4 regions of the Thalassotalea piscium genome follow, and region 1 is predicted to be linked to each of the others. Evidence: predicted binding sites of a transcription regulator. Region 1 holds the regulator's gene; each other region holds the start of a gene.
What was found. The regulator LexA, encoded in region 1, represses DNA repair genes until DNA is damaged. The targets are predictions, from matches to a motif close to TACTGTATNNNNATACAGTA.
Positions count from the first base shown of each region.

Region 1 (4,224 bases):
GTCCTTGGTTTTTGTTTGGAACTAAAAAACCGTTAATTTGCTACTAATAGCCAGCTATTAGGTACACAAATCAGCCTTGATTCGCACAAAACTTATAGCATTCGTAGTAAAAATGCATATAGAGCTTGTGAAGAAATAATTTAATACATTGAAAACATTGCTTTTTCTTTTTTTTGCACACATTCATTATCCCGAACTCAAGTTAATTTATTACTACCGTTTCACTATTTTGCTGATTGAATTTATGGCCAGAAGAAAGAGGGCAAATACAAGTAAAGACAAAGCAATTACTTTATTAAGAAATTAAAAGGGATCCCTAAAAGGTAACCCCTTTTATAATATTGCATTACGGTTGTATTTTACGTCGTAAACTTAAGCCTAGAACACCTAAAGCGAAAATAGCAAGTGTAGAAGGTTCAGGTACGGTAGAGACATTACCGGCTTCATAAGTACTTTGGCCGACTGTTACAGTAAGGTTTTCAATAAAATAGCCTGCAGAGTTTGTAAAGTTAGCGGCAGTATCTCCAAAAATAACATTAAAACCAAAATTACCACGTGGTGCACCTGTGCCAACACCTGCCGTAGGGCCGATTGGACCATTAAATAGCGTAATATTATTTGAAAAATCAGCAAGAGATACATTTGCGCCATCTTTTTGGAGATATTGATTCACTCTACCGCCTGTTCCAGAATCAAATAACCAATCAAAATTACTACTTGGGCCAAACTCAAAAATTTTCCATTCTAGTCGTGTTTGAAAGTTAGTGCCCATATACGCATTTTCTGAAGAAATTACCGCATAGTTTGAACCATCTGTAACCCACATATTTAAATAAGGATGATTACCTACAGCATTGGGATCAGTTGTCCAATTAGTACTAGGGTGTTGATCTTTGCTGTACATTTTTGCAGCGATGTATTTGGTGTTTATACAAGGCTGAACTTATGTAATGGGGTTGTTCCCCATAAATAAGTGAAAACGCCGTAGAAAAACCAAAGAGGCGCTGTCCTACGGATACGTTTAAACATGATTTACTTTTCGTTCTAGCTCATTTATGTAGAATACTACACTTTATTTGCTACGCCTCAATTAAATCATGTTTAATTCGTACAAAATTTGTACTCGAAAGTTCAACACGCCCTAGTAAAAGAGTTAATTTGAAAGCCGTTAAAAGCATTTGTTCCATAACCTACTTTTTGTCCGCCCCTTGGAGTTATGGCATGAAAGCCGTCACCAGCGGCATTTTCAGTGATCATTAAATCACTATCGTAGGGGGCTGATATTGTGCCATTTGCATTACGAATTTTAAATGTTTCAAAATCAATAATGGTCGCTGTAGCGCTAAGCGATAAGCTAAGGACTAGAAGGGTTAAAAGTGGTCTAAATAATTTTGCAATTATCATATTGTGCTCCAAAGTTATATTTTAAACTGTGTAATACCAGTTTCATTAGTTAAGTGATCTATTTTATACGCAGTGAAAATAGTCAAATACAAGGCCTTTATTTTCATAACTAGTTGTTCAGGACAATAATGCTGCTGCATTGTCCACATAAGCTACATCCATGTAGCGATAATTATAAAATAAATAACGCAGTAGTTGACTGTTTTAGCCAGTAGAAATCATCATATAATTAGTGAGATTGGTATAATGGGCAACCTAATACGAGGGCAAGTTACAGCGTCTTACTAAGCTATTTCTATACCAATAGGTAAACATCAATACATTCAATAGCCTATTTATTCTACTGAGAAGCAGAAATAATAAGTGTAAAGAATACTGACAAATTTAATGAGTGTTAAAAGAGCACTTGTGTTTATTAACAGTCTGTATACAATAACAGTATTACTGTGCAGAAATACAGGAAACTGTTATGACCGAGCTACGCCCTTTAACATCAAGACAACAACAGATTTTTGACTTGATTAAAGAAAAAATATCAGACACTGGTATGCCGCCAACGCGTGCTGAAATTGCTAATTTCTTTGGTTTTAAATCAGCTAATGCAGCAGAAGAACATTTAAAAGCGCTTGCTAAAAAAGGCTATATAGAGATGTTACCAGGTACGTCTCGTGGTATTCGATTAGCCGAAGAGTTTAATGAAGATGCTGGTTTGCCATTAATTGGACGAGTAGCTGCAGGCGAGCCTATTCTTGCTCAAGAGCATGTTGAAGAACACTACAAAATAGATGGTAATTTATTTCATCCTAGTGCTGATTATTTATTAAGGGTTAGCGGCGAGAGTATGAAAGATATAGGCATTTTCGATGGTGACTTACTTGCCGTTCATCAAACAACAGATGTACATAATGGCCAAGTAATTGTTGCTCGAGTTGAGAGTGATGTAACGGTTAAGCGTTTTAAGCGTGAAGGTAATATTGTTTACTTACATGCTGAAAATGCAGATTTTTCGCCAATTAAAGTTGATTTAACTACGCAGCACTTTAATGTTGAAGGTGTTGCTGTAGGTGTCATTCGCTCAGCCGACTGGATGTAACATCAGAACATACAAACCTTACTGATTTAACAGGCTTTTATATAACTAAACTTAATAAAAGCCTGCTTTTTATATGATATTCCCACCAAAAAGCCAAACATCTACATTTTATCTTTTATATTAAACAAATTTGATTAACCAGAGTGTTTTTTGTACAAAATATACACAGTGTCACTTTGTTGTTATAAAAAATAATTTTATTTGATTGTTTAAAACTCGAACAATTAATGCAGGCCATGCATAACAAGGGTTTTGTTGTTTTAGAGTTAGTACTCTATTGTTGTAAAAGACCTTTTTATAAAATCTTTGTAGATTTTTGATTTGACGTAGATCAACTTTTAAGTAATTCTAGAGTAGAAAATAACCAAAAATAATAATAAGGCGAATTTTAAGGTGATTAAAAATTCGTCAAACAATAACTACAATAAATAATAGAAACTAATGCATTAGATCTGAGTATTACTGTGTAGCACGGTTTTTAACCTGGAGAGGTGAGGAGATGTCGAGTGAAAAGACGTAACCTAGGTTGGCTGTTACTGGGCGTGTTAACCCCTAGTATGGCTTGGGCAGAAAAAAAACTAAATCTAACAGAGGGTGTTACAGATATAAGTAAAGAAGTTTATGACTTACATATGCTTGCTCTTTATATTTGTACGGTTATTGGTGTAATAGTCTTCGGCCTGATGATTTGGTCAATGATATTTCACCGTAAATCTAAAGGCTTTAAGCCAGCAACGTTCCATGAAAGCACAAAGGTCGAAGTTCTTTGGACCGTTATTCCCATAATAATCCTTATTGCTATGGCAGTTCCTGCAACAAAAACACTTATTTCAATGGAAAACAATGATGACTCGGATCTCACTATTCAGGTAACGGGTTCTCAATGGAAATGGCATTATAAGTATTTTGACCAAGACATTGAATTCTATTCCATTTTATCAACACCTAGAGCGCAATACGAAAACCAAAGCGGCGAAGTTGAAGCTAAAGGTGAGCATTATCTACTTGAGGTAGATAAACATCTAGTGATCCCTATCAATAAAAAAGTGCGCTTCTTAGTCACGTCAGACGATGTAATACATGCGTGGTGGGTGCCAGACTTTGCGGTTAAACAAGATGCTAACCCCGGCTTTATTAATGAAGCATGGGCAATAGTAAATGAACCCGGTATTTATCGCGGCCAGTGTGCTGAGCTTTGTGGTAAAGATCATGGTTTTATGCCCATAGTGGTTGAAGCAAAATCTGAAGAAGACTTTGCTGTTTGGTTAGAAGAGCAACACCAGTTGAAAGCTGATGCTAAAGCAGCTGAAGCAGCTTCACTAAATGCGTCATTGAGTAAAGATGAATTAATGCAAATTGGTGAGCAAACCTATATTGCTCATTGTGCTGCTTGTCATCAACCAACAGGTATGGGTTTACCTCCTGCTTTTCCTGCACTTAAAGGTAGTGAATTTACAACATCGGGTAGCATTGAAGATCATATAGATATTGTTGTTCATGGCCGTTCAGGTACCGGTATGCAAGGTTATGGAAAGTTACTTAGTTTGAAAGAAATTGCTGCAGTGGTTACTTATGAGCGTAATGCTTGGGGTAATGATACCGGTGATTTAATACAAGCGGCTGATGTTAAGGCATTATCAGGCAGTGATAATTCAGCCAAAGTTACTGACACAGTTGAGGAAGTTGCTAACGACTTGGAAGCCTTAGCTGCAGATAAGCCAAGTGAA
Region 1 is NZ_AP027362.1:3,671,905-3,676,128, reverse strand. Features, by position in the region: gene QUD79_RS16405 (PEP-CTERM sorting domain-containing protein) at 347-904, opposite strand; gene QUD79_RS16400 (hypothetical protein) at 1,132-1,404, opposite strand; gene QUD79_RS16395 (hypothetical protein) at 1,419-1,553, opposite strand; gene lexA (transcriptional repressor LexA) at 1,874-2,497, shown strand; gene coxB (cytochrome c oxidase subunit II) at 3,055-4,224, shown strand, end outside.

Region 2 (4,224 bases), 1.2 Mb from region 1:
AAAAACTATGGCTCTATGATTGAAAGTTTCCATAAAGGCGATATGTTAGCTCGCAAGCAACAAGAGCTTAACGAGCTACAAGTATGGATTAATGCGTCTAAACAGCGTAAGCAGAAATATGGAAAAACATTAAGCGAATTAAGCACCTTAATTACCGAAGGTCAAAAAAATCAGGAAAGAGATCTGATTTTATCTTATATTGGCCGTACTAATTTAATGGGTGTTGCAAAGCGTTTATATCGCTTAGCTAATGAAAAGAACAAGCCAAGTACTGAACGTAAGCAAGGTTATCAAGAACGAGATATGAACCGTTTTACACAAAGTATGGAGCGTGTTAATCGTCGTTACGATGCCAACGTAGACAAAGCAGTATTACTTCATTTTATGGCACAATATGCCGACTTTCCTGCATCTGAGCGTAATACAACCTTTGATCAATTTTTTGGCTTAGATGAAGCCTTTGATGCTAAAAAGCTAGCTAAAAAACTAGATAAAATGCACAGTGAAACACAGCTTGATGAAGAGAGTGTTCGCCTAGCATGGATGAATAAATCGGTTGACGAATTCAAACGCAGCAAAGATCCATACATTCAATTTGCAGTTTCGCAGTTTGAAAACGACCAAAAGCTTGAACAACAAGCAGAAGAGCTTGCGGGTAAATTAGCACAAATTCGTCCACAGTTTATGAATGCGATGATTGCCTACAAAAAAAGTAAAGGTGAGCCGGTTTACGCTGATGCAAACAGCTCTTTGCGTATTACCTACGGTAATGTAAAAGGCTATTCACCACAAGATGGTTTAACTGCCACACCTTTCACAACACTCGAAGGCATGCTAGCTAAGTATGTAGCAGGTGATCACGAGTTTGATCTTTTTGAAAACATCCGCTCTGCAATTACTAATAAAGAATTTGGTACTTTCAAACGTGAAAGTTTAGGCTCTGTGCCTGTAAACTATTTGTCGACTCTTGACATCACAGGCGGTAACTCTGGTTCTCCAACACTTAATGGTAACGGAGAATTTGTTGGCTTAGTGTTTGACGGTGTATACGAATCTATTATTGGCGACTGGGACTACGATCCTAAATTTAAGCGAGCCATTCATACTAGCGCACCTTTTATGCTTTGGACAATGGAGCATATCGATGGTGCTGGTAATATAGTAGATGAAATGACCATAGTTAAGTAACTATATGATTAGATGAACATAAAAAAACATTCACTTGTAGTCCATATTAGGGCGTGTTGATCTTTCGAGTACAATTTTTGTACGAATTAAACATGATTTAATTGAGGCGTAGCGAATAAAGTGTAGTATTCTACATAAATGAGCTAGACAGCTTCCGCGTCCTGCTCACGCTAAGTATCTACTTCCGTGTAAGCAACGATGTTTAAACGTATCCGTAGGACAGCACCTCTTTGGTTTTTCTACGGCTTTTTCACTTATTTATGGGGATCAACCCCATTACATAAGCTCAGCTTTGTATAAACACCAAACAAATCGCTGTAAAAATGTACAGAAAAGTTCAACACGCCCTAGATTACAAGCTAAATATACAAAGCCTCAATACTTCAATATTGAGGCTTTTTTATTATTCAAACAAATGCCAATGAACGTTAAATTTTACTTTCATAATTTAACAGTTCAACTATACTGTACAAATAAACAGTAAAAATTGAGTATTATGAAAGTTATTCCAATATACATAGAAGCAGGCATTTCAGGCTTTGAGTCACCTGCAGCAGAGTACAAAGAGCTTGGGCTATCTTTAGATAAGCTACTGATCCGCCATCCCAACGCAACCTTTATTGGTCAAGCTTCAGGCGTTTCAATGCAAGGTGTTGGAATATTTGATGGTGACTTACTCATTGTTGATCGAGCACTTACCGCACGAAACGGCGATGTAATTGTCGCTAATTATAACGGTTGTTTCGTTTGTAAAATCATTGATAAACAACAAGCTCGATTACTGTCAGCATCTAAACATCATCAGCCTATAACAATTTCACCTGATGATGACTTTCAGTTAGAAGGTGTAGTTACTCGCTCTATTAGGCTACATCACCAAGCCCCAGAATTAAAAGCATGTATGGTTTAGTTGATGCTACATCCTTCTATGCCTCGGCCGAAAAGGTATTCGACCCTAGCATTCGCAATAAACCTGTTGTTGTTTTAACCAATAACGACGGTTGTATTTGTGCGGCTTGCCCTATTGCAAAACGCCTTGGTATTCCTAAATTCACCCCTTATTTTCAAATAAAAGAATTATTACATAAACATGGTGTTGTTATTCGTTCATCAAACTATGAATTATACGCTGATTTATCTGAGCGAATGATGACAGTGATCAGCCGCTATTGTGATAATCAACACATTTACTCGATTGATGAATCCTTTTTACACTTTGATCGCTTTAACAAGGCTATTAGTAATTGGCATGAATACGGTCACCAAATACGCAAAGCAATATGGAAAGAGACTCGTTTGCCTGTTGGTGTGGGGTTTGGTCTCACGGCAACGTTAGCTAAAGTAGCCAATCACGCAGCTAAAAAACTAGACGGATTCGACGGTGTTGCCGTTATTGACACAATAGAAAGCGCTTCACCTATTTTGCAACGTATGAATACGTCAGATATATGGGGAATTGGTAGGCGAATAACGAAAAAACTTGCTGAGCAAAACATTCATACTGCATTTGAATTAGCTAAACAGAACCCTAAAGATATTAGACAACAGTTTAGTGTAGTAACTGAGCGTACCGTGAATGAATTAACCGGTATTAGTTGTTTATCATGGGATGAAGTAAAAGCGCCTAAACAAGAGATATTTTCAACCCGTAGTTTTGGTCAACGAATTACTAATTACAATGTACTTAATGCGGCATTAGCCAGTCATGCCTCTATTGTTGCTAAAAAACTGCGCCAACAGTCATCACAAGTAAAAAAGCTCATGGTATTTGCGTCTAACTCACCGCACGATGACTATTATTATAAACAAGCTATCGCCTACCCGTTCGCTCTTCCCACTAATAACACTAGCCAACTAGCACAAGCCGTTTCGTTGGTTTTACCACAAATATATCAATCTGGTATTAACTTCTATCGTTGTGGCGTAGGTGCTATTGAGTTAGCAGGTAATAAGTTTGTGCAAGGTGACTTATTTAATATAGATAATACCAATCCCGAATTAATGAAATGCTTTGACAATATTAATAAACGATATGGTGCAGGTAGCATTAGTGTCGCTAGTGCCGGGCAATCAGAAAAGTGGAACATGAAACGTCACTTTCTTAGCCCTCAATATACGACTAACTGGTACGATATTCCTAAAATCACCTGCTAAAATCAGAGTTAATAGCAATAAAAGGAAATATTATGTGTGGCAGGTTTAACGCTACTTTCGACACTAGGGTCTGTTGATCTTTCAGTTTATAGCTCTGTTGCATTTGAAAAAGATGACAGTCGAGGCACTTAATGTAATGTTTGGTTGTTCCAAATGCACATTAAGTAACAAAGAGTGACGCTTTTTCAAGGCAACCCAAAGGGCTATGACTATTTTTCAACCTAACATCGTTAAAAATGGTTAAAGTACGACTGCACGGATGCAGAAGGTAGAGCGACGCAGGATGCCAAAGCCGAGAATGACTACATTGCACCATTTTCGCCTTGTTATCTTAAAAAATAGTCTATAGCATAGGCTAAAATGAAAGATCAACAGACCCTAGTATAAAAAAACTTTATACCAGTTTAAATATTAACAAAGTTATACATAACCCCATTGATAAGCGCTTTGTAAAAGCGGCTGATACCGTCTCTATTGTTAGAGAACAAAATAATAGCCGTATTGTAGAAAATGCTATTTGGTGGTTGTTACTTGAGCAAACAGATGCGGGCTTTAAACCGTCAAAATACACGTCATTTAATACCCGATACGATAAATTAAATACGCCTAGAAGTGCGGGTTATCAAGCTTACCGACATTCACGCTGTGTTTTTGTAGTAAAAGGATTTGGTGAAACTGAATTTAACAACAAAAAACCCATGCATTATTTCGATATACAAGCTGAGCATGGTGGTTTATTGCTTGGTGGTTTATCTAGAGGTTGGCTAAATAACCAAACCGGTGAAATAATAACATCATGCTCAATTATCACCTTGCCACCACATAAAAAGCTTGGGCATATTCACAGTAAATCTATGCCACTAATACTGCCACAAAATGAAA
Region 2 is NZ_AP027362.1:972,201-976,424, reverse strand. Features, by position in the region: gene QUD79_RS04105 (S46 family peptidase) at 1-1,188, shown strand, start outside; gene QUD79_RS04100 (LexA family protein) at 1,685-2,098, shown strand; gene QUD79_RS04095 (Y-family DNA polymerase) at 2,086-3,342, shown strand; gene QUD79_RS04090 (SOS response-associated peptidase family protein) at 3,726-4,224, shown strand, end outside.
Region 2: a site for LexA is predicted at 1,652-1,671, ahead of QUD79_RS04100 (LexA family protein). Genes of this name have one in related genera too.

Region 3 (4,224 bases), 1.5 Mb from region 1:
TGCCAATGTCCAACCTCATCATCATTATAGTCTTGCGCGGTTTTAAAGTGTTGGCGCTGCTTTGCACTCATTTGTGCAACAGCATACTCAACAAAACGTTCACTTAAATCATCAGTAAAATCAAGTAAACTACTTGCGTCAAGCTTATCAAATAATAAATAACAAGCTTCGTCGCTTAATACAGTAAGCAACATTTGCCGAGATTCATTTTTCATTTCTAGAAAAACATCTTTCTGACATTCGCTACTTAATTGTTCCCAAATAATTAATCGGGACTTAATTGGAAATGCTTCCAGTAATATGGCTAATTGTTCAGGTTGGAGACGTTCAGTTAACTCGGCTATTAACGAATCTAGTGGCAACTCATCTTCGAAGTGTTGATCTAGTTTTTCAATGTAATCCGAGAGTATATCTAACGTCATTTGTCTTCCTATAAGAGATGCACTTACTTAGCGCATTGATTTAACGGTACGAGTTTAGCAAAATAGTTACTGAGAGCGCTAAAGTATGAGTATGTCAATTAACTATCAGTGTAGCTCATACCTTAGTATGCTTTAATCAAATATTTCAATCACACTTAATAATATTTTGCGTTTTATTAATGTTGGCATGTAACGATAAAATAGCATTACCCATCATTAAAATTTTGAATAAAACCATGGAAATGCCAATTTTACAGCCTTTTGCAATTAAAACACAAAAGACTAACCTATTTACAAAAATTTGGTTGTTATTATTTAGAAAGCGTCAATGGCAATTAACTGAAAACTGGCATTATCAACTTCCCGATAATAGGGAATTAGTATTTCCTAAAGGCTTTATATTTGACGGTAGCTCTTACCCTGCAGTTGTTTGGCTTTTTTTTTCACCAACAGGCTTGTTGCTAATCCCCGTGATTATTCATGACTTCTGCTTTCAATATAATTACTTATGGGCCGTTAAAGACAACAAAGTATATAAATACAAACCAAACGCTGGCTTTTTTAATTGGTGTAAACTCATTCGTAAAGTTGGTATAGAACGCAATGAACTCTACGTAATTGATTACTTTACTTGGTTACTCACTATTATATTCGGTTGGCCAAAGTGGATAATGCTTCGTCGACATTTATCAAAAGATCTTAAGCCAAGATTAAAAAGCTGATCAGAATTTATTTCTGTTAAATCCTTTTAATCTAGCTGAGTAACTTAGTCATCGAGAAGCATTGGATTTTGTTTTTGCTGTGTTTTTACTGATGTTGACAAGTCAACTTGTTCAATTTTACTAAATCTATTCGATATTTTATTCGCTGATGTATGAATTTGTTTAACATCTGTTGCCGCTTGATCGATATGTTTAGCTAAGTTATCAAAACGGTTTCTAAAGCGACTAAAATCAGTGGCAAGTTCACCTAAGTGAGCTTGAATAATATGGATTTGCTCTTTTGTTGCTTCATCTTTTAGCACTGAGCGAGCTGTGGTTAATATCGCCATTAATGTGGTTGGCGATGTTAACCAGATACGCTGGTTATTCGCTATTTCAACAAGATCGCTATGATGTCCGTGAATTTCTGCAAAAATAGCTTCAGCAGGAATAAACATAATTGCGCCGTCAGAGGTTTCATTTTCAATAATGTACCTGTCACCAATGTCTTTAATGTGCTTTTTAATATCTACCTTAAATTGGCGCTCTGCTGCTTTTCTATCGGCATCACCTATCTCAACATTCGTCATTTTTCGATAGCTTTCTAATGGGAACTTAGAATCAATAATAACCGTTCCCGTAGGTTTAGGCAGAAACAATGCACAATCGGCGATCTTCCCATTAGACAACGTATGCTGAAGGCCAAAGCTTTGCTCTGGCAATACATTTCTGATCAAGGCATTCAGTTGCACTTCGCCAAATGCACCTCGTGAGCGCTTATCAGACAACACTTCTTGTAAGCTTACAACATTGCTTGAAAGCTCAGTAATTTTCTTCTGAGCATCATCAATTAATGCTAAACGTTTAACAATATCGTTAAAGGTTTTAGTGGTTTTTTCAAAGCCATCCGCTAAGCGTTTTTCTACTTGATCGCTAATTTCTTTTAATCGGTTATCCGTAGATAACGTTAACTCATTAATTTTTTTAGCCATTTGCTCACTAGAGGCAAGCATTGATTTACTTTGCTCTTCCCTGTTTACTTTATTATTTTCATTTAAGTGCTTCATTAATTGCTCGAGCGCTTTATTTTGATTTTGGGTAAATTCATTTTGGTGAAAATGTAATACTGAAAGTTGCTTTTCACCTTGCTCGGCTTGCTGTCGTAATGTTTTAATTTTGAGATCTGAAATTTGCTGCTCAATAGCACTTTTTAATTCAAATTGTTGTTGTGATAATTGCTGATGATTACTCGAAAGATTTTGCGTAATTTGCTCGAAGAAATATTTGTTGGCATCGCCAATTCTTAAGTGACTTTCTCCTTGCAACTTAATCATTTCAAGGGCTGAACTATACTGGCGCTTCATTTTGACCAAATTTAGCATCATAAATAGTAATAGTACTGATATGAAAATTAATGCGAATAAAATTAACTCAAAGGAGGAAGCCTGAAGTGTTGAAAATTCGATCATGATAAAGCCACACTAAAACACTGTAATTATTAACAGTCATTAGAACATAAGTGACTAATTCTCTCAATAAAAAAGGTTACCAACATACGTTGATAACCTTTATCGATAGTTAATCTAAGCGCTTTAATTATTTGTTATTGATTACTTCAATATTTTTTTGCCATATTTGAGGGCCTGTTACATGGGCAGACTCGCCAGTAGCGTCAACCGCCACCGTTACAGGCATATCTTCAACTTCAAACTCATAAATAGCTTCCATACCTAAATCTTCAAAGGCAACCACTCTTGCTTTTTTAATGGCTTTAGAAACTAAGTAAGCCGCGCCACCTACTGCCATTAGATAAACAGACTGATGCTTTTTTATGTTCTCGCACGTTGCCGCACCACGTTCAGACTTGCCTATAGAGCCTAACAAACCTGTTTTAGATAGCATCATCTCACTGAATTTATCCATGCGTGTTGCAGTAGTTGGACCTGCAGGTCCAACTGCTTCATCACCAATAGCATCTACGGGGCCAACGTAATAAATAAACTTATTTGTAAAATCAACAGGTAAATCTTTACCCGCCGCTAACATTTCTTGAATACGCTTATGTGCCGCATCTCGTCCTGTTAATATAGTGCCACTTAATAGCACCGTTTCACCTGTTTTCCATTGTGATATATCTGCTTTTGTTAGATTATCAACGTTAACACGGCGAACATCTTCACCCACTTCCCAGGTAATTTCAGGCCAATCTTCCAATCTTGGAGGCGTGAGGTCTGCTGGCCCTGAACCGTCTAAGTGAAAGTGAACATGACGTGTTGCAGCACAGTTAGGGATCATCACCACGGGTTTAGATGCCGCATGGGTTGGCACAGAGTTTATTTTAACATCAACTACCGTTGTTAAACCACCAAGACCTTGAGCACCAATGCCTAACTTATTTACACGATCATATATTTCTAAACGTAACTCTTCTTCTGCGTTTTCAGGCCCTCGGTCAAGTAACTCTTGAATATTAACGGGGTCCATCAAACTTTCTTTAGCAAGAACGGCTGCTTTTTCAGCCGTTCCACCAACACCTATTCCTAACATGCCAGGTGGACACCAACCAGCACCCATCGTAGGTAGGGTTTTCACAATCCAATCAGCAATCGAGTCGCTCGGGTTAAGCATTGCCATTTTAGTTTTATTTTCACTGCCGCCGCCTTTAGCCGCAATCATCACTTCAATCTCATTACCTTCTACCATATCAATATGAACAACCGAAGGAGTATTATCTTTAGTGTTAATTCTTGCACCAGCAGGGTCTGCAACTATTGACGCACGCAACGGATTATCAGGATTTAAGTAAGCACGGCGTGTACCTTCATCAACCATTTGCTGAACAGTCATATCAGTTTTGTCCCACTGTACTGCCATACCTACTTTAACAAAACAAGTTACAATACCCGTATCTTGACAAATAGGGCGTTTACCATGTGCCGACATACGAGAGTTAATCAATATTTGTGCGATAGCATCTTTTGCCGCTTTACTTTGCTCTTTGTGGTAAGCTTTTTCTAGTGCTTGAACAAAGTCTAATGGGTGATAATAAGAGATATATTGCAGCGCATCTGCAATGCTTTCAATTAAGTCTTGTTGTTTTA
Region 3 is NZ_AP027362.1:1,244,803-1,249,026, reverse strand. Features, by position in the region: gene QUD79_RS05350 (magnesium transporter) at 1-422, opposite strand, end outside; gene QUD79_RS05345 (DUF1353 domain-containing protein) at 659-1,144, shown strand; gene QUD79_RS05340 (DNA recombination protein RmuC) at 1,189-2,457, opposite strand; gene QUD79_RS05335 (fumarate hydratase) at 2,720-4,224, opposite strand, start outside.
Region 3: a site for LexA is predicted at 2,611-2,630, ahead of QUD79_RS05340 (DNA recombination protein RmuC). Genes of this name have one in related genera too.

Region 4 (4,224 bases), 1.0 Mb from region 1:
CAGCATGCATGAAAATTATTTTTTCATCATGCTCAACAGCGTCTAAATGAACATTTGCTAGCGTTGAAATTTGCTCGGCAAGCAAAGTTAATTCAAAATAATGGCTGGCAAATAGCGTAAAGGCTTTAGTTTTAAGCGCCAACATTTCAGCACAGGCCCATGCTAAAGATAAACCATCAAAAGTACTTGTACCTCGTCCTATTTCATCTAACAATACTAAGCTTTTAGCTGTTGCATTATGCAAAATATTCGCTGTTTCTGTCATCTCAACCATAAAGGTTGAGCGGCCACTAGCAAGATCGTCCGAAGCTCCAATTCGGGTGAATATTCGGTCAACCATACCAATATTTGCTGCGCTTGCTGGCACAAAAGCACCAATATGAGCAAGTAATACAATTAAGGCTGTTTGTCTCATATAAGTAGACTTTCCGCCCATATTGGGGCCCGTAATTATTAACATTTTACGAGCTTCAGTAAGTACTACAGGGTTGGCAATAAATGGGGCTTCGGTCATCTGTTCAACTACCGCATGGCGGCCAGCTTCAATATTAATACCTGGTGTTTGTGATAACTTAGGCTTTACATAATTTAATGTTTCGGCTCTTTCTGCAAAAGTGGTTAATACGTCTATTTCAGCAATTGCTTGTGCTAGTGTTTGTAGTTTATCTAATTCAGGCAAGATCAAGTCAAATAACTGATCATATAAACGTTTTTCTAAAGCTAAAAACTTACTTTGTGCACTGAGTACCTTTTCTTCATGTTGCTTTAATTCATTGGTGATAAAACGTTCATTGTTTTTAAGAGTTTGACGTCTGATATAGTCATCAGGTACATCTTGTGCCGCATTACGACTGATCTCAATATAAAAGCCATGTACCTTGTTATAGCCAACTTTAAGCGTTTGAATGCCTGTTCTTTCTTTCTCACGAGCTTCCAATTGCGCTAAAAACTCAGTTGCTCCGTCACTTAAATCACGTAGTTCATCTAACTCTTCATGATAGTGTGGTGCAATTACGCCGCCATCTCGTATTAGCACAGGCGGGTTATTAACAATGGCCCGCTCTAATAAGTGCGCTATATCGGTTAATGGCGAAGTATCTGAGGTAAGTTTAGTTAACGCGGATAACCCCTCAGTAGTGAGCAATTGCTGAAGTTCAGGTAAAAGTAACAGTGCGTTACGTAATCGAGCAAAGTCACGCGGTCGAGCAGATCGAAGCGCTACTCGTGACACTATTCGTTCTATATCACCAATGTGCTTCAACAAATCATGTAACGGTGAATATGTGTCAGTTGAAATTAATGCAGAAATAGACTGTTGTCTAGTTGTTAACGTTTCTATATCTCTAAGTGGAAAGTGTAACCAACGTTTAAGTAACCTAGAGCCCATTGGAGTCGCTGAAGTATCCAATATTGATGCTAGGGTGTTTTCTATACCACCTTGCAAGTTCTGCGTAAGTTCTAAATTACGCCTTGTCGCCGCATCTAAAATTACACCTTTGGCAGCTGTTTCTGCAATAATTGAGCGGATATGTGGTAAAGCTGAGCGTTGACTATCTTTAACATATTGCAATAAACAACCTGCTGCCATTAAACCAATTGATTGGTCTGCAACACCGAAGCCTGTAAGCTCTTTAGTGCCAAACTGTTCATTTAATAATTTATGAGCGGTGTCTAAATCAAACTCCCATTCTGAACGACGTCTTAATCCTTTATGTTGGCTAATTAATGCTGTGTCTTGGAATGTTTCTGGATACAAAAGCTCAGCAGGTGAGAGGCGTTGTAATTCAGCTTGCAGCTGCTCTTTGGTTGCAGGCTCTGTTAAGACAAATCTTCCGCTAGTCATATCTAAATATGCTAAACCGAACCCTTGCTGAGTATGGGTAATCGCTACAATTAAATTATCTTGTCGGTCGGCGAGTAAGGCTTCATCACTTACTGTGCCAGGGGTTAATATTCTAACCACCTTACGCTCAACTGGGCCTTTACTTGTTGCTGGATCACCAATTTGTTCGCAAATTGCAACAGACTCACCAAGTTGAATAAGGCGGGCTAAGTAGTTTTCAACAGCGTGATAGGGCACACCTGCCATTGGTATGGCATTACCGCCTGTTTTCCCTCTTGCCGTGAGCGATATATCCAATAAGTCTGAAGCCTTCTTGGCATCATCAAAAAACAATTCATAAAAATCGCCCATGCGATAAAAAACAAGAATGTTAGGGAATTCGGCCTTAATCGTTAAATATTGGCGCATCATAGGGGTATGAGAAGATAAGTCTGGGGTCGCAGTAGTCATTAATTCTTATTTTGTCTTGTGATAATTTAAGAGTGTATTACTCAATTATGCCATAAGCATAAGTAATAGACCCACAAGTTTTCGTTAAAGCGTAAATACAACTGATATAATTAAAAAAAACAGTGATAAATTGGCAGTAGTAACTTTTTAGCTTAAAATATTTAAAAGTTACTAATTGTTAATTAATTCTTAAATTACATATAGTTAAAATTACAAAAAAATTAAAAGTTATAGAGTTTGAAAAATAATTATAAAAAAACTTGATACTGTACGACTATACAGTATACTTTGCTGCATCAGACTTATTTATGTATTTACATGTGGAGCAAGAAATGGACGAGAATAAAGAAAAGGCACTCTCTGCTGCGTTAAGCCAAATTGAACGCCAATTTGGTAAAGGTTCAATTATGAAGCTAGGTGAAAACCGTAGCATGGATATCGAGACCATTTCTACAGGCTCACTAGGACTTGATATTGCACTAGGCGCAGGCGGATTACCAATGGGTCGTATTGTAGAGATATATGGACCAGAATCAAGTGGTAAAACCACCTTAACATTAGAGGTAATCGCAGAAGCACAACGCAACGGTAAAGTATGTGCCTTTGTTGACGCTGAGCATGCGTTAGACCCTATTTATGCTGAAAAACTTGGTGTAAATATTAATGAGTTACTTGTTTCACAACCCGATACAGGTGAACAAGCATTAGAAATTTGTGACATGTTAACTCGCTCAGGTGCTGTTGATGTAATTGTTGTCGACTCTGTCGCTGCTCTAACACCAAAAGCTGAAATTGAAGGTGATATGGGCGACTCGCACATGGGGCTTCAAGCGCGTATGTTGTCTCAAGCAATGCGTAAGCTTACCGGTAATTTAAAGCAATCGAACACTATGATGATTTTCATTAACCAAATTCGTATGAAAATTGGTGTTATGTTTGGTAATCCAGAAACTACAACAGGCGGTAACGCACTTAAGTTTTACGCCTCAGTTCGATTAGATATTCGTCGTATTGGTGCTGTAAAGCAGGGTGATGAAATTATTGGTAATGAGACGCGTGTAAAAGTAGTTAAAAATAAAATTGCACCTCCTTTTAAACAAGTTGAGTTTCAAATACTTTACGGTGAGGGAATTAACAGTTTAGGTGAGTTAATTGACCTTGGTGTACAGAATAAAATGGTTGAAAAAGCCGGTGCTTGGTATAGCTACAAAGGCGACAAAATTGGCCAAGGTAAAGCAAATTCAACTAACTACCTTAAAGAAAATCCAGCTATTGCAAAAGAGCTAGACACACGTTTAAGAGAATTATTTTTATCTAAAAAGACTGAAGCTGTCGCAGAAGAAGTTATCACTGAGTCATAATACTGGTTATCGCTGTGCAGTAATTTAAACTATGTATAAAGCCACTGATGTTATCGGTGGCTTTTTTTATTTTAATATTTATACCATTAATATCACTAGCTATGTGAGCATTTCTACGGGTTAAAATAATAAATTACTGCAGCAAGAACCGTTACACCAATTACCCCCTCGCTACAGTCAATGCCTTACATCTAAACCTTTAATTTTGGCTAAGAGATCACTTTCTTATACGAAGTGATATTATGTTAAGTAGCAATCAGAATTATTAGGCTTCTTCTGTAAGAGCTGCATTATAAAATATTCATATATATGTTAGAATATAACACTATTATTATTTAAACATATTAGGCGTATTTCATGTCTGAACACTCAATTTTCGACATTTGTGTTGAACCTATAGAACTTTGTAAATTACTTAAAATAGCCAATATGGTTGGCGGTGGCGGCGAAGCTAAAAGCATGATCAGTGAAGGTAATGTATTAGTAAATAATGAAGTTGTAGTTCAAAAGCGTAAAAAGATTCGAAACGGCGATTCTATTACATGTAACGGTAAAACCATTGAGGTTGCT
Region 4 is NZ_AP027362.1:2,626,501-2,630,724, reverse strand. Features, by position in the region: gene mutS (DNA mismatch repair protein MutS) at 1-2,293, opposite strand, end outside; gene recA (recombinase RecA) at 2,626-3,654, shown strand; gene QUD79_RS11515 (RNA-binding S4 domain-containing protein) at 4,012-4,224, shown strand, end outside.
Region 4: a site for LexA is predicted at 2,558-2,577, ahead of recA (recombinase RecA). Genes of this name have one in related genera too.